DNA from 2 places in the Massilia sp. BGA-UO-ETr-WB1 genome. Region 2 is predicted to be linked to the other one. Evidence: riboswitches for the same ligand, from Rfam matches in the RefSeq annotation. Region 2 holds a riboswitch; the other holds the start of a gene.
What was found. Region 2 has a riboswitch for thiamine pyrophosphate ahead of thiC (phosphomethylpyrimidine synthase ThiC). Riboswitches for the same ligand answer to the same signal wherever they lie in the genome.
Positions count from the first base shown of each region.

Region 1: it holds a riboswitch for thiamine pyrophosphate, as region 2 does, so the genes downstream of both, AC56DV_RS09550 (TonB-dependent siderophore receptor) here and thiC (phosphomethylpyrimidine synthase ThiC) in region 2, are expected to answer to the same signal.

Region 1 covers NZ_JCAQOT010000023.1:234,410-242,611, forward strand. The annotation lists gene AC56DV_RS09540 (AAA family ATPase) at 1-478, shown strand, start outside; gene AC56DV_RS09545 (hypothetical protein) at 475-1,221, shown strand; gene AC56DV_RS09550 (TonB-dependent siderophore receptor) at 1,235-3,364, opposite strand; TPP riboswitch at 3,413-3,512, opposite strand; gene AC56DV_RS09555 (iron-containing alcohol dehydrogenase) at 3,527-4,687, opposite strand; gene AC56DV_RS09560 (GFA family protein) at 4,817-5,227, shown strand; gene AC56DV_RS09565 (diacylglycerol/lipid kinase family protein) at 5,244-6,281, opposite strand; gene AC56DV_RS09570 (hypothetical protein) at 6,796-7,461, shown strand; gene AC56DV_RS09575 (hypothetical protein) at 7,754-8,089, shown strand; partial or broken gene AC56DV_RS09580 (hypothetical protein) at 8,166-8,202, shown strand, end outside.
Region 2 covers NZ_JCAQOT010000026.1:878,212-886,413, reverse strand. The annotation lists gene AC56DV_RS26360 (hypothetical protein) at 1-142, shown strand, start outside; gene AC56DV_RS26355 (hypothetical protein) at 191-514, shown strand; gene AC56DV_RS26350 (hypothetical protein) at 643-1,050, shown strand; gene AC56DV_RS26345 (M20/M25/M40 family metallo-hydrolase) at 1,205-2,773, shown strand; TPP riboswitch at 2,844-2,946, shown strand; gene thiC (phosphomethylpyrimidine synthase ThiC) at 3,041-4,921, shown strand; gene thiS (sulfur carrier protein ThiS) at 4,937-5,146, shown strand; gene AC56DV_RS26330 (thiazole synthase) at 5,163-5,960, shown strand; gene thiD (bifunctional hydroxymethylpyrimidine kinase/phosphomethylpyrimidine kinase) at 5,957-6,808, shown strand; gene thiE (thiamine phosphate synthase) at 6,843-7,502, shown strand; gene AC56DV_RS26315 (ANTAR domain-containing response regulator) at 7,548-8,177, shown strand.

The DNA.
Region 1 (8,202 bases), on a different contig from region 2:
GCTGGCGGCGCGCCTGGCGCAGCACTACCGCACCATCTGGGTGCCGGAGTATTTGCGCGAATTCGTCGACACCGAGGCGCGCCTGCCGGTGTCGTCCGACCAGATCCACATCGCCCGCACCCAGGTGGAGCGCGAGGAAGCGGCCCTGCCGCAGGCGCGCCGTTTCCTGTTCTGCGACACCACGCCGCTGATGACGGCGGTCTACAGCCGCCACTACTTCGGCGGCATCGACGCCGAACTGGCCGCGCTGGCCGCCTCGCACCGCTACGACATCACCCTGCTGTGCGCGCCGGACCTGCCCTGGGTGCCCGATGGCCTGATGCGCGAGCCGGAGGACGCCAGCGGCCCTGTCAGCGCGCTGCTGCTGGACGAACTGGCCGCGCGCGGCATTGTGTACACGCTGGTGAGCGGCCCGCCTGAACAACGCTTGATGAAAGTCGAGCAAGTGCTTGGAAGGCCTGCTACATTAGCAGGATGAAAAGCGCACGCGCCATCTCCGGTTTTCTGTTCGCCGCCTCGCTCGGCGCAGCACCGCTGCAGCCGGCCGGCGCCGCCACCGGCTACTACCTGGTTTCAATCTACGACATGGAAGGCCAGAAGTCGATCGACTTCAAATACTGGAACGCCGACTACAAGCGCTATTCCAGCACTTCCTCCCCCGAGCTGGGCTTCGGCTACGGCGTCACGTCGCGCTGGTACACCGAGTTGTCCGCCGTCTGGATACGCAGGCACGGGCGCAGCGACAGGCTGGCATCGGTGGAGTGGCAGAACGACTACATGCTTACGCAAGGCCAGTATCCCTTCGACCTGGCGCTGCACACCACCGTGGCCCGCAGCGACAGCAGTCCGCACAGCTACAGCGTGGAGATCGGCCCGGCGCTGCAGACCGAGGTCTGGCGCACGCAGTTCAATTTCAACGTCTTCCTGCAGCGCGACTACCGCACCGGCCAGCCGGAACAGACGCAGCTGGCCTACCAGTGGCAGGTGAAGCAGCGCTGGAAAAGCTGGCTGCAGCCCGGCATCCAGGGCTTTGGCGAAGTGGGGAAGTGGAACGACTGGCTGCCGGAGAAGCGGCGTTCGCACCGGCTTGGGCCGGCGCTGTTCGGCACCTTGGAGATGGGCGCCGGCCAGGAGCTCAAGTACGACGCGGCCTTGCTGGTGGGGCGGAATTCAGCCCGCACGGCGAAAAGCTTCGCCCTGCGGGTGCAGTACATCTTCTAAGCCGGAAGCCGGATCAGAAGTCCAGCTGCGCGGACAGCTTGACGGTGCGCCCGGCGCCCGGGAACAGGTAGCCGCCCAGGTCCGGCGTCACGTCGCGCCAGTAGAACTTGTCGGTGGCGTTGTAGACCTGCGCGCGGAAGGTGGCGGCGGTGACGCCGATCTTCGTGGCGTAGGAAGCGCCCAGGTTCAGCGTGCTATAGCTCGGCACGAAGAAGGTGTTCTCCGGATCGAAGGCTTTCTTGCCCGCGTGCTGCCAGTTGGCGTTGATCTTCAGGCCCGCCACTTGCGGCACCGCGTATTCCGCGTACAGCGTCGACTTGAACTTCGGCACATTGGTCACGCGCTTGCCGTCCATGCTGGCCAGGCCGGTGCCGCTTTGCTCGGTGTCCAGCGCCATGGCGCTGAAGGCCAGCATCAGGTCCGGCGTGACGTGGCCCTGCGCCGACAGTTCCAGGCCGTGATGCTGCGCGCGGCCGTTGCGCACATAGGTGTTGGCGGTGTCGGTGTATTCCAGGCCTTTGCGGATCTGGAACACGGCCATGGCCAGGCTCAGGTCCTTGTACAGGTCCGCCTTCACGCCCAGCTCGATCTGCTTGGACAGCGACGGCGCCAGCGCTTCGCCCTTGTTATTGGTCAGGCGCGGCGCGATGCCGCCGCGTTCCAGGCCTTCGGCCCAACTGGCGTAGGCCGACACGTTGGCGCGCGGCGAAAACACCAGCGACAGGTTCGGCAGCCAGAAGCTTTCATCGGTGCGGTTCACGGCGGCCACCTGGTTGCGCTCAACCTTGGTATGGCGCGCGCCGGCGTGCAGCTTCAGCTGGTCGGTCAGGCTCACCACGTCCTGGAAGAACACCGCGCGTTCGCGGTCGCTGCGGCGCTCGGAAACGGGGCCGCTGGTCAAGCCTGTGGGCTGGACCACCACTGGGTGATAGATATTGCTGGTGCCGGCCCATTCGTACAGGTCCTGGCCCCACTTCTCGCTGTTCTTGTAGAAGGAGTAGCCGGCCGTGACGGCGTGGCTGAAGGCGCCGGTGGCGAATTTACCCTGCACCATGGCCTGCACGGCTTGCGGCTTCTTGCGCTCGCCCAGGCTGATGTAGTCGTAGACGTCGTAGTCGCCGTTGCCGCAGAAGCCCGGATACAGGTTCTCCGCGCCGCAGCCGTAAGGGAAGGCGGTGTAGTCGTCGCGCTTGAAGGAGTGGCTGTTGGCGGTAACGGTGGCGTTCCAGTCCGGGTTGAACTGGTAGGTGAAGCGCGCGCCGATGTTGCTGCTCTCGGTCTCCACCGGGTAGCTCCACGGCTGGTCGTTCAGCATGGTGTCTGCCGGGATGTTGGGCAGCGTCTGGTTGTTAATCAGCTGGAAGCCGGGCACGGACACCTGCGCCTTTTTCTGGAAATCCGCGTCCAGCTGCAGCAGTGCCTGCGGCGAAATCTGCCAGTCGAACGCGCCCGAGATGAAGTTGCGGCGGCCGTCCGCGCCCTTGACGTAGGAGCGCAGGCGCTCGCTGGCCACATTCACGCGGTAGCCGAAACGGCGGTCCTCGAAGCGGCCGCCCACGTCCACGGCGCCCAGCACCGTGCCGCGCTCGCTCGCTTCCACGATGACGGAGCGCAGCGGCTTGTCGGTCGGACGCTTGGTCACGTAGTTGACGATGCCGCCCGGCGTGGCCAGGCCGGCCTGCAGGCCCGCCAAGCCTTTCAGCACTTCGATGGCTTCCTTGTTTTCCAGCGGGATCTGGGTGTCGGCAGGGATGATCATGCCGTCCTTGCGGTAGCTGCTGCTGTTATCGAGCTTGAAGCCGCGGATGGAGAACTGCTCGGCGTAACCGACGGCGTTGTAGGCGTCGCCGATGCTGGCGTCGAACTTGGCCGCGTCGGTGGTGGAGCGGATGTTCAGCTCCTGCATCTTCTCGCGGTTCAGCACCGTGACGGAGGCCGGCGTTTCCAGCAGCGGCGTGTCGGTGAAGCCGGCCACGGAGGCGCGGTTGGCGCTGGTCTTGCCGGTGATGACGACCACGTCGGCCATGGCCTGGCCGGCAGGCGCAGGGGCTGCGGCAGGCGCGTCTTCCGCAAACGCGGAAACGGAAAAGGCTTGGGAGACCGCCAGGGCGATCGTGCTAATTGCGAAATTACGTGCGGACATATCGGGCTCTCGTAAACAAAGGGAGCCAACGGAAGGGAACAAAGGAGGGGAAACAACTTTGCGCTTTCCTTCGCTGGCATTATCCAGATCAGGTACGAAGGGTATCTCTCACCCGGAAAACGCGTTCCCAGGACCCCTAGCGAATTACAAGTGTAGCATGTTTTACAGGCTGAGCTCCAGCGCCGCGCGGGCTGCCGCCGCGTCCACGTCGCGGTGCTCGCCCAGTTTCACCATCTTGTGCGCTTCCAGCGCGGCCACCACGGCGTCGATGGCCGACGCGTCCAGGCCGTACCCGGACAGGCGCGTCTGCACGCCCATCTGCTCGAAGAAGCCGCGCGTGCGCTCGATGGCGGCGGCGATGCGGCTGTCCTCATCGCCTTCGGTAATGCCCCAAACCCGCGCCGCGTACTGCAGCAGCTTGGCGCGCTTGGCCTCCTTGCGCACCGTGAGGATGCCCGGCAACACGATGGCCAGCGTCTGCGCATGGTCCAGGGAGTACAGCGCGGTCAGCTCGTGGCCGATCAGGTGGGTAGCCCAGTCCTGCGGCACGCCCACGCCGATTACCCCGTTCAGCGCCATGGTGGCGCTCCACATCACGTTGGCGCGCACGTCCACGTTCTCCGGCTCGCTCAGCGTTTTCGGGCCTTCCTCGATCAGCGTGAGCAGCAGGCCTTCAGCCCAGCGGTCCTGCACCGGCGCGTTGGCCGGGTAGGTCATGTACTGCTCCATCACGTGCACGAAGGCATCCACCACGCCGTTGCCCACCTGGCGCAGCGGCAGCGTGAAGGTCTTGCTCGGGTCCAGCACGGAGAATTTCGGGAACACGTGGCGGCTATGGAAGGCGCGCTTCTCCTGCGTGGCCGCGCGCGTCACGACGCTGGCCGCGTTCATCTCGGAGCCCGTGGCCGGCAGGGTCAGCACACTGCCGAAGGGCAGGGCGGCGGTGATGTTGGCGCCGCCTTTCTTCAGGATCAGCCACGGGTCTTCGTCGCCGAACAGCGCTGCCGCCGCCACGAACTTGGTGCCGTCGATCACGGAGCCGCCGCCCACCGCCAGCAGGAAGTCGATCTTCTCCGCCTTCACGATTTCCACCGCCTTCATCAGCGTTTCGTAGTGCGGGTTCGGCTCGATGCCGGCGAACTCGATCACCGTGTGGCCGCTCAGGGCAGCCTTCACTTCGTCATAAACGCCGTTGCGCTTGATGCTGCCGCCGCCGTACAGCATCAGCACGCGCGCGCCGGCCGGCACCAGCGGCGTGATGGCCGCGATCTGGCCCTGGCCGAACAGGATTTGAGTGGGATTGTAGAAATCGAAATTAAGCAAAGCAGGCTCCTGGATAATGTGGCTGGCTTGAGCCCGTCATTATCGCTCAGCGCCGGAAAATGCGTTGGAGCCTGCGCCGACGCTTTTTGTGTGCCGCTACAATGTGGGAAACGCCATCGGGAGGACCACATGGAAACGCAAACTGCCTGGACCGGCGGCTGCTACTGCGGCGCGGTGCGCTACGAAGCAACCGGCCCCGCTTCCAGCACCACGCTGTGCCATTGCGAAAGCTGCCGCAGCATCGCCGGCGCGCCGTGCGTGGCCTGGTTCACGGTGCCGCTGGCGAGCTTCCGCTACACGCAAGGCTCGCCGCAGCGCTTCGCTTCCAGCCCCGGCGTCACGCGCTGCTTCTGCGCCCAGTGCGGCGCCCACCTGAGCTACGAATCCGCCGACGGCCCCGGCTTCATCGACGTCACCACCTGCAGCCTGGACGACCCCGAAGCGCTGCCGCCGCAAGACCATACGCAAGTGGAAGGCCAGCTCGGCTGGCTGCACTTGGGCGACGGCCTGCCGCGCTACCCGCGCAGCCGGTCCCCCTGAGCTTGCGGCGCGCCCGCTAACGGATATTGACCAGGCCCGACGCAAATGCGGGCGTATGGTCATCCGGCGCGTTGCCAGCTTGCGCTTGCGCCGGATCGGGCTTCAAGAGCAGCAATTGCTCATCCATCACGCGGAATTCCAGCGGATTGGCCATATAGGTCACCTCGCCATCGGTGGCCACCTTCACCTTTCGGCGCCGCGACAAGGTGCGTACCTTCACCTGCATCTGGGTGAAGCTGTAGGTTGCCAATTGGTCGGCTTGATCCATGCTTCCCAACCGTCCCAGCGCTCCTTGCAGCATCAGCCACAACATGCCCAGTTTGCCTTTGGTGCGCGGCGCCACCGCCGCCAGCCTGCCGTCTTCCACCGCCGCGCTCAACGGGTCAATGCCGACTTGTTCCATCTGAAGGCGATTGTTACCAACGAAGAATGTCGCGGTGCGCAGGCGCTGCAGCTTGCCGTCGATTTGCAGGACTAGGCGCAGGCGGCGATGCGGGGTCAGGATGGTTTTGATGGCGGACAGCACCGCCACCAGCCTACTCCGGCCGAATTGCTTCTTGTCGATTTCGCGCTCTTCCAGCAGCTTCGGATACAAGCCGATACTGGCGTTGACCAGGAATACGCGGTCGTTCACTATCCCAACCTGCACCGGATGCAAGCGCGCAGCAAGCAGCGCGTGCACCGCCTCGCTCAGGTTTTCGGGGATGCCGTGGGTGCGGCCAAAGTAGTTGAAAGTGCCCTGCGGCAGAACACCGAACGCGCAGCCGTGCGCGATGGCTTGGCGCGCTACTGCATTGATGGTGCCGTCGCCGCCCGCCGCCACCAGTACGCCGCCGGCGGCGGAAGCCTGCTGGGCAAGCTGGGCGGCAATCTGGTCAATGGTGTCCGGCTGATCGATGATCGTCAGCTGAAACTGCCGGCCGGAATCGCGCAGCACCGATTCGATGGTCGTGCGCCGCTCTTCGGTCTCGTCATGGCCGGAGCCGGCATTGAGAGCGATGAAGAAGGGGGCGTCGGGGCGAGTAGCAGTAGCTGGCATGGCAAAGGTGGTCAATCCATCATCACCGGCGCGGTGCGGACGGACATTGTACCGTTGGCATGAGCTTTCTCGTATTCGATAGGGGCGGGAAATGGTCCACCAAGCTATCCGCGCAGATCGGTACCTCTGATGCTTGCCTTTCCCATTGGAAACGTGACAAAATTAGCAATGCGCTTTCATTGACGTGGTCTGTTCACTCGATGACTGATTGTTTGCCCGTCGTTACTTTGCGAAATAGAAACAATAGATGATGCAATCGAAGGGTTTTGCATTCGCGGCGGTTTGTTTTGGCCTAAGTAGCGCAAGCCTTTGCTTAGGCCGCCAGTTCGGCGTAGCGGCAGGAATGGCTGGGATAGTCTTCATGGACGCTGCGTTGGCATATCGCGCTAGGCGTACAAATAACCCATAAACCTTCGGCGATCGTATGGCTGTTCTAGGGGACGTCGGCAGTCAAGATGTCGGCAGCAAACGGCCAACAGCGGCCGTTGCCGCCATAACACTTGAGAAGAAATCACAAAAATCGAAATAGATGAAAAAGATACTTACAGCAGTCCTTGGTGCTCTTGGTGTTACGTCGACAAATGTGGAAGCAGAACCACCTAAGGTGGTAAGTATGCCCGTTGAATCGATTCAATTTTCTATGCCTACCATTTCTTTGGATTCGGTCGAGTTTGATATGCCGACCGCAAGCAGCTTCAAGGGCGCACCTCAGTTTCATGAAGATGAGTGGGCTCAATTGGAGTTTTTCCCAAGGACTCGCCTTTCCGAGGTTCAACAACTTCTGAAAGAACTCAAGTCCTTCGAAGCAGAAAATCGAATTCAGTACGGATGGAAACAGATTTACAAACGCGAGCTTAGCCGCACCCCGCTAGGCTTGTCACCGGCTGATTTAGGCCGTGAATTGAACGCCCAAATCCTTCCAGCGCCCATCCTAACCACATCTTCCCAGCCTCTCGGGCAGGTACGGCATGGATATAGCTTGGAGCTGGGTAAAAATGCGTATCTCTATGGTCTGCAGGCAGATGGGCACATCACGGTGCTTGGAGTTTCATTGCAGGGCGCTGATGATATGTTGCTCTCAAATTCGTTCTTAACGCTAAATCAGCGATATGGATTAATATTGGTGGATTGGCGACAGCAGTTTGTGCTTACATCCGTAAATAGCAATGGGCAGTTTGAGTTGTGGCGTCCGTAGGCTGCTGACAGCCAAGAGCAGACGTGCAATACTTTTATTAAATAGAACAGGATGATGGCTGATGTCTAATGCATGGCCCAGTCGGGGAAAGACGGTAGCGCAGTTGATACAGGAATTGCAGACCTTCGAAAATCAAGAAATGGAAGTTCGCATTTCCCTAGATGGCGGCGCAAGCTCCGTTCCCATCTCGTTGGTGGGAAAGGTCAATGGACGTTTCGCCTTGTTGAAGAATTGCGAAGACACGCCAAGTGTTGTCAACCACCGAAATTTTTCTTAGGCTGTACCCGGCCAAATGCGGACGTTGATTGCAACTGACGATATGGGAATTTATATGGACCAGCGTGCTCTTGTCGTGCGACTTCAAACCCCGTTTGCAGAATGCTGCGCGGATGATGCCACTGCGAGTGATGTTATTCTTGCCGGACTGAGCTGGCCCTCTGACACCCCAGCCGGTTATTGGCAAGGCTTGGCTGTTGACTGGATTGAGCAAGGGGCGGCCTTGGATGCTGAAATGGCTGAATTCCTTGAGGTAATCGCGAGAACGGCAAAGTTCCCTCAAAAGCTGCGCCACAAGGCTCGGGCAATCGTGCGGCGGCGGCAACCCGAAGTACAAGCGTTTCAGCCTTGACTGTAATGTCGGCACCTGCCGGCCAATATCAGACATTCGTTACCAATTGAATTAGATGCCATAATTTAAATGCCGATGCGGTACCGTCATAAATCTTTCCCAAACCACTTCGG
Region 2 (8,202 bases):
CAAGGCAGAGAAAGAAGCCAAGCCAGCGGAGAAGACCGCGAGCGCTCCGGCCGCAACTCCAGCCGCGCCAGCGACTCCGGCCACGCCTGCTGCACCGGCCGCACCGGCAGTCGCTTCGGCCACCGCGCCGGCAGCCAAGTAATCGCAGCACCGAACACACCATCCATATACTGACCAAGGAAAAACCATCATGACCAAGACCATCGCTACCCTGATCGCCGGCCTGTTCGCTACCGCAGCGTTCGCTCAATCTCCTGCTCCTGCCGCCGCGCCGGCCCCGTCGGCCAAGACCGAAGCGGTTGCCGCCAAGGCTGAAGTCAAGGAAGCCGCCAAGGCCGAGGTGAAGGCGGAACCTGCGAAGGAACACAAGAAGGCTGCGAAGAAGGCGCATCACAGCAAGGCCGAGAAGGAAGCCAAGCCAGCGGAGAAGACCGCGAGCGCTCCGGCTGCAACCCCTGCAGCCCCTGCGACTCCTGCGACTCCGGCAACCCCGGCCGCACCTGCCGCAAAGTGATCCGGATGTAATGGTGCACAAAGCCCCGCCGTTTTCGCGGGGCTTTTTTTTCCCGGATCAATTTGCTTGCCAGTGCAGTCAACGCTTTTTACAATGGATTGCGGCAGTTCCCACAACTGGAGATGACCATGGCTCGATCGGTGAGAGGCAGGACAATGGCGGCGCTGGCGTTGTTGGCGTGCATGGCGGATGCGGCGGTGGCGCAAGCCAATCTGCCGGCGGGCATGGAGGCCTTGCGTGGACGCCACTGGCGCGGCGGGGAATGCTGCGGCTGGACCTGGGACTGGGTGCAGCAGAACGGTCCGACTTTCAACGGTTCGTTCCGCAATCCGAACGGGCAGCGCCTGCAGGAGCAGAACATCATCATTTCCATCTTCGGCGACCGGGTGCAGATCACGCGCGGCGGCGGTTCGGCTGCGGGCGGCTGCACTTACGACGGCGTGATCCGTCCCGGCGTTGCGGAGGGCACGTATGCCTGCGGCGGGAATCCCGCCGGCCGCTGGGCCGCGACCATCTATCAGAGTGCGCCCCGCTAGCAAAGCCCGCGCGGCTACACATTCGATAGTCTCTGCACTGCCGTGTTCAGTCTGAGACTTTGCGCGGAAGTGTGTCTATTTTTGTAAATTTTTTGACTCCACTGCCGTCACTGTTTAACTTGGGCCGCCTGAAAACCGCCCCTTGGAGACAGACATGGCAGCTCGCATCAATGCATTGATCGTCGCAGGTTTGCTGGCCGGCGCATCCGCCGCCGCCTGCGCGCAGAACGGCACGATTTGGATCACCGTCGGCGACGCCGCCTACGCGCAGCTCAAGAAGAACGCGCCGCAAGCGGTCATGCGCGAGAGCCGCTCCACCATGATCACCAGCGTCGCTGCCGGCGGCGCGAACGCCATCGCCGCGCAGGAGAAGGTGCACCTGGTGGAGGTGAGCGAGAAGCAGATGCTGACCCTGTCGGCCGCCGTGCACAAGGAACTGCACCGTTGCGGCGGCTTCATGGCGCACGAGAGCGAAGCGGCCGGCATCTCCGCGCTGGCGCCCAAGACCACACTGGCTGCGCTGGCCGTGCCGCGCCCGTCCTACGCGATCGACCAGCAGACCGTCATCAATCCGCTGCTGCCGCAGATGCAGGCCTCCAACATCGCCCAGACCATCATCGACCTGTCGGCGCACACCAACCGCTACTACACCACCACCGGCGGCGTGGCCGCCTCCAACTGGCTCAAGCAGAAGTGGGCCACCATGGCGGCTGGCCGCAGCGACATCACGGTGACCCAGTTCACGCACGCGGCCTATCCGCAGAAGTCGGTGATCGCCACCATCGCCGGTACCGACAACGGCTCGGAAGTGGTGGTGCTGGGCGGCCACCTCGACTCGATCAGCGGCAGCAGCACCGGCGAATCGACCCGCGCACCCGGCGCGGATGACGATGCGTCCGGCATCGCCAGCATGACCGAGGCGCTGCGCGTCATGATCGCCAGCGGCTACAAGCCGCGCCGCACCATCAAGATGATCGGCTACGCCGCCGAGGAGGTCGGCCTGCGCGGCTCGCAGGAAATCGCGCAATACCACAAGAACAACAACATCAACGTGGTCGGCGTGATGCAGCTGGACATGACCAACTACAAAGGCTCGGCGTCCGACATCTACATCTACACCGATTACACCGACAGCCAGCAGAACACCTTCCTCGCCAACCTGATCACCACCTACCAGCCCACGCTGAAGATAGGCTACGACCAGTGCGGCTACGGCTGCTCGGACCACGCCTCCTGGACCGCTGCCGGCTACTGGGCTTCGCTGCCGTTCGAGGCCTCGTTCTCGCAGGACAACCCCTACATCCACACCGCCAACGACACCTACGCCAACAGCGGCAACCAGGCCGACCACGCGCTCAAGTTCGCGCGCCTGGGCCTGAGTTTCGCGGTGGAGCTGGGCAGCGACGGCCCCGGCGTGGTGCCGGTGCCGGACAAGGTGGAAACCTTCAGCGGCAGCCTGACCCGCAACCAGACCCGCAGCTTCGGCCCGTTCAAGGCCGGCGCCGGCAGCTTCAAGGCGTCCACCACCGGCAGCGGCGACGCCGACCTGTACGTGCGCAAGACCAGCGTGCCGACCACCAGCACGTATGACTGCAAGTCCGACGGCTCCACCAGCACCGAAAGCTGCACCATCACCATGGCGGCCAACGGCGACGTGTACGTGCTGCTGAACGGTTACTCCGCCTCCAGCTATACGCTGACGGTAAGCTATCGCCCGCAATAGGAAGTATTGTTTCAAATATAAGTTGTACGCGGCTATGGGAGATGTATAATTCAATTCGCTGCCGCAAGGCGGCACACGCTAGGGGTCCTGCGTCGCGAAAGCGGCGCGGGTGAGAAATACCCTCCGAACCTGATCTGGATAATGCCAGCGAAGGGAAGCTTTAGGCCTCCATCCGCCACGCCGCGCGCCCGCGCCTTGGGTTGCGCGACGCTGCACGGATTTGCCGAACCCTCCTTTGCTGGCTCCTGTAGCTAACAAAGGAGCCAAATGAACGCCAATCCGAAATTCCTGTCCGCCACCGCCGAAGTGGACAGCGCGGCCATCGCGCCGCTTCCTAATTCCCGCAAGATCTACGTCGAGGGCAGCCGCCCGGATATCCGCGTGCCCATGCGCGAGATCTCGCAGTCGGACACGTCCGCCTCGTTCGGCCACGAGAAAAATCCCCCCGTCTACGTCTACGACACCTCCGGCCCGTACACCGACCCCGACGTGCAGATCGATATCCGCTCCGGCCTGGCCACGCCGCGCCTGCCGTGGATACTGGACCGCGACGACACCGAGGAACTGGACGGCCCGACGTCGGACTACGGCAAGGAGCGCCTGGAAGACCCGGCGCTGGCCGAGCTGCGCTTCAATCTGACGCGCAAGCCGCGCCGCGCCAAAGCGGGTGGCAATGTCACCCAGATGCACTACGCGCGCCAGGGCATCATCACGCCCGAGATGGAGTTCGTCGCCATCCGCGAAAACCTGCGCCGCAAAGAGTATCTGGAAGAGCTGAAGGCGTCCGGCCCGATGGGCGAGCGCATGGCCGAACTGATGGGCCGCCAGCACCCGGGCCAGAACTACGGCGCCTCCATCCCGGCCGAGATCACGCCGGAATTCGTGCGCGAGGAAATCGCCCGCGGCCGCGCCATCATCCCCGCCAACATCAACCACCCGGAAGTGGAGCCGATGATCATTGGCCGCAATTTCCTGGTCAAGATCAACGCCAACATCGGCAACTCCGCCGTCACCTCGTCGATCGGCGAGGAAGTGGAGAAGATGACCTGGGCCATCCGCTGGGGCGGCGACAACGTGATGGATCTGTCGACCGGCAAGCATATCCACGAAACGCGCGAATGGATCATCCGCAACAGCCCGGTGCCCATCGGCACCGTGCCGATCTACCAGGCGCTCGAGAAGGTCAACGGCAAGGCCGAGGACCTGACCTGGGAGATTTTCCGCGACACGCTGATCGAACAGGCGGAGCAGGGCGTGGACTATTTCACCATCCATGCCGGCGTGCTGCTGCGCTACGTGCCGTTGACGGCCAAGCGCCTGACCGGCATCGTCTCGCGCGGCGGTTCCATCATGGCCAAGTGGTGCCTGGCGCACCACAAGGAATCCTTCCTGTACACGCACTTCGAAGAGATCTGCGAAATCATGAAGGCCTACGACGTGTCCTTCAGCCTGGGCGACGGCCTGCGTCCCGGCTCGATCTACGACGCCAACGACGAAGCGCAGCTGGGCGAACTGAAAACGCTGGGCGAGCTGACCCAGGTGGCGTGGAAGCACGGCGTGCAGGTGATGATCGAAGGCCCGGGCCACGTGCCGATGCAGCTCATCAAGGAAAACATGGACCTGCAGCTGGAGCAGTGCAGCGAAGCGCCGTTCTACACGCTGGGACCGCTGACCACCGATATCGCGCCGGGCTACGACCACATCACCTCCGGCATCGGCGCAGCCTTGATCGGCTGGTACGGCACCGCCATGCTGTGCTACGTCACGCCCAAGGAGCATCTGGGCCTGCCGAACAAGGACGACGTCAAGGACGGCATCATCACCTACAAGATCGCCGCGCACGCGGCCGACCTGGCCAAGGGCCATCCGGGCGCGCAGATCCGCGACAACGCGCTGTCCAAGGCGCGCTTCGAGTTCCGCTGGGAAGACCAGTTCAACATCGGCCTGGATCCGGACAAGGCGCGTTCCTTCCACGACGAGACGCTGCCGAAAGACAGCGCCAAGGTGGCGCATTTCTGTTCCATGTGCGGCCCGCATTTCTGCTCGATGAAGATCACGCAGGAAGTGCGCGACTACGCGGCCAAGGGCATGCAGGAGAAGGCGGTGGAGTTCGTGAAGAAGGGCGCGCAGCTCTACAGCAAGGCTTGAGCGGTGGAGGGACTCATGACTCATATCGCGATTGAGCTGAACGGCGAGCCGCGCAGCGTGCCGCCGCAGCAAAGCCTGCAGGCGCTGGTGGAGGAGCTGGGGCTGGCGCACCAGGCGCTGGCGCTGGCGGTGAACCGCACCGTGGTGCCGCGCCAGGCGTGGGGCGAACGCGCCTTGCAGGCGCAGGACAAAGTGGACATCGTGCGCGCCATCGGCGGCGGATAAAACAATGGAGACAGAAATGCGTGACCAGAATCAGAAAGAAGACCTGCTGACGATCGCAGGCAAAACCTACAACTCGCGCCTGCTGGTAGGCAGCGGCAAGTACAAGGACCTGCAGCAGACCCGCGAGGCGACCGACGCGGCGGAGGCCGAAATCATCACGGTGGCGATCCGCCGCGTGAACATCGGCCAGAACCCGGATACGCCCAGCCTGCTGGACGTGCTGCCGCAGTCGCAGTACACCATCCTGCCCAACACGGCCGGCTGCTACTCGGCAAAAGACGCGGTCTACACGCTGCAGATGGCGCGCGAGCTGCTGAACGGGCACAAGCTGGTGAAGCTGGAAGTGCTGGGCGACGAGAAGACCCTGTTCCCCAACATGCCCGAAACGCTGGTGGCCGCGAAGGAGCTGGTGCGGGACGGCTTCGACGTGATGGTCTATTGCAGCGATGACCCGATCCAGGCCCGCATGCTGGAGGATATCGGCTGCGTGGCGGTGATGCCGCTGGCGTCGCTGATCGGCTCCGGCATGGGCATCCTCAATCCCTGGAACCTGTCGCTCATCATCGAGCAGGCCAGGGTGCCGGTGCTGGTGGACGCGGGCGTGGGCACCGCCTCCGACGCGGCCATCGCCATGGAGCTGGGCTGCGACGGCGTCTTGATGAACACCGCCATCGCCGGCGCGCAGGATCCGGTGCGCATGGCGCGCGCCATGAAGCTGGGCGTGCAGGCGGGCCGGGAAGCGTTCCTGGCCGGCCGTATCGCGCGCAAGTTCGCCGCCTCGCCGTCGTCGCCGATGGCGGGCCGGATGGCATGACCGAGGGCATGACCGAGGGCATGACGGCGGGTTCGGCCAGGCAGCGCTGCGTGCTGGTGTTTTCCGGCGCCGATCCATCCGGCGGCGCCGGCATTGCAGCCGACATCCTGGCGATCCACGCGCAGGGCACGCACGCGCTGCCCGTCATCACCGCGCTGACGGTGCAGGATAACGACCGCGTGTATGAAGTGCTGCCGGTGGAGCCGGACGTGGTGCTGCGCCAGGCGCGCGCGCTGGTGGCCAAGTGCAGCATCGATGCGGTCAAGATCGGCATTCCCGGCAGCGCCGCCAACGCGCGCGCGATTGCGCAGGTGATCGCGGAGCTGCGCAGGGCGTGGCCGGACTTGCCCGTCGTGCTGGACCCGGTGCTGGCCAGCGGCCACGGCGACCTGCTCTCGCGCGGCGACGCGGTGCAGGCGCTGGCGGTGCTGCTGCCACTGGTTACGCTGGTCACGCCCAACGGCCCGGAGGCGGCGGCGCTGGCCGGCGCCTACGGCGCCGCAGCCGCCGGCGACGAGGCGGTGTCCGGCAGTGCCGCACAGGCGCTGCTGGGGCAGGGCTGCCGCCACGTGCTCATCACCGGCGGCCACGGCGAGGGCGACACCGTCATCAACCGCTGGTTCAGCGCCCCTTCCGAGCCGGCTCCCTCGTCGGGCCACGGCTGGAGCTGGGCGCGCCTGCCGGGCGAATTCCACGGCAGCGGCTGCACGCTGGCGGCCGCCATCGCCGGCTTGCTGGCGCACGGCTACCCCATGCAGCAGGCGCTGGCGCGGGCCCAGGGCTACACCCACCGCGCGCTGGCCGCCGCCTTCGCCATCGCGCCCGGACAGCGCATTCCGCAACGCTAGCCACACAAAACCTATACCGAAAGAGAGATACGCCATGCAAGCACCCACGCAAGGACTTTACCTGGTCACCCCCGACTGGGACGACACATCCCGCCTGCTCGACGTGAGCGAACAGGCGCTGGCGGAAGGCGTGGCCCTGCTGCAGTACCGCCACAAGCACGCTTGCGCCGAGCTGCGCATGGAGCAAAGCGCGGCGCTGCTGGCCCTGTGCCGCCGCTACCGCGTGCCCTTCGTCGTCAACGACCACGTCGACCTGTGCCTGCTGATCGGCGCGGACGGCGTGCACCTGGGCGGCACCGACGCCCGCATCGCCCGGACCCGCGCGCAGCTGGGGCCGGACGCCATCATCGGCGCCTCCTGCTACGGCGAGATGCAGCTGGCGCTGGACGCGCAGGACGCCGGCGCCAGCTACGTCGCTTTCGGCGGCTTCTATCCGTCGCGCGTGAAGCAGTACGCGGTCACCACCCAGCCTTCCATTCTGGACCAGGCGCGCGAACGCATCCGGCTGCCGCGCGTGGTCATCGGCGGCATGACGCCGCACAACGCCGCGCCGCTGGTGGCGCGCGGGGCGCAGCTGGTGGCCTGCGTCAGCGGCGTCTACATGGCGCAGGATCCGGCGCAGGCGGTGCGCGATTTCAACGCCTTGTTCATGGCCGAGTGCATGCACGAAGAAATTCGCTCCAGCGCGGCGTGATCGTTTTATAATCGGTCGCATTATCATCCGCTCAAGGTTGCGACCATGAATGCACCCACCCCGGCGAAGCGCCTGATACTCATCGTCGACGACGACCAGCTGCTGGCGGCCTTCCTCAGCGAAGTGCTGGGCCACGCCGGCTACGACACGGTGCAGGCGTATTCGGCAGACCAGGCGCTGGCCCAGGTGGCCGAGCGCGAGCCGGACATGGCCCTGCTCGACATCCACATGCCCGGCATGTCCGGCCTGGAACTGGCCAAGCAGCTCAACCGCAACACCTCGGTGCCGTTCATGTTCCTGTCCGGCCGGGGCGACAGCGACGCGGCCAAGCAGGCCGCCGCCTACGGCGCGGTGGGCTTCGTGGTGAAGCCGGTGGACGAGCAGCACCTGATGCCGGCTTTCGAAGCCGGCCTGGCGCGCGCCGACGAGATCCGCCAGCTGCGGCGCACCGAGCTGAACCTGAACGCCGCGCTGGCCGCCGGACGCGAAACCAGCCTGGCCGTGGGCCTGCTGATGTGCAAATTCCAGACCGACCGCAACACCGCCTTCGAGGTGCTGCGCGACCATGCGCGTTCCAGCCGCCGCAAGATCAACGAAATCGCCGACCAGCTGTTGACTGCGGAGGAAACGTTGAACGGATTGCATGCTGCGTTTAACACACGGCTGAAAAAATAAGATCTGCTTCTTTGCAGAAATACGC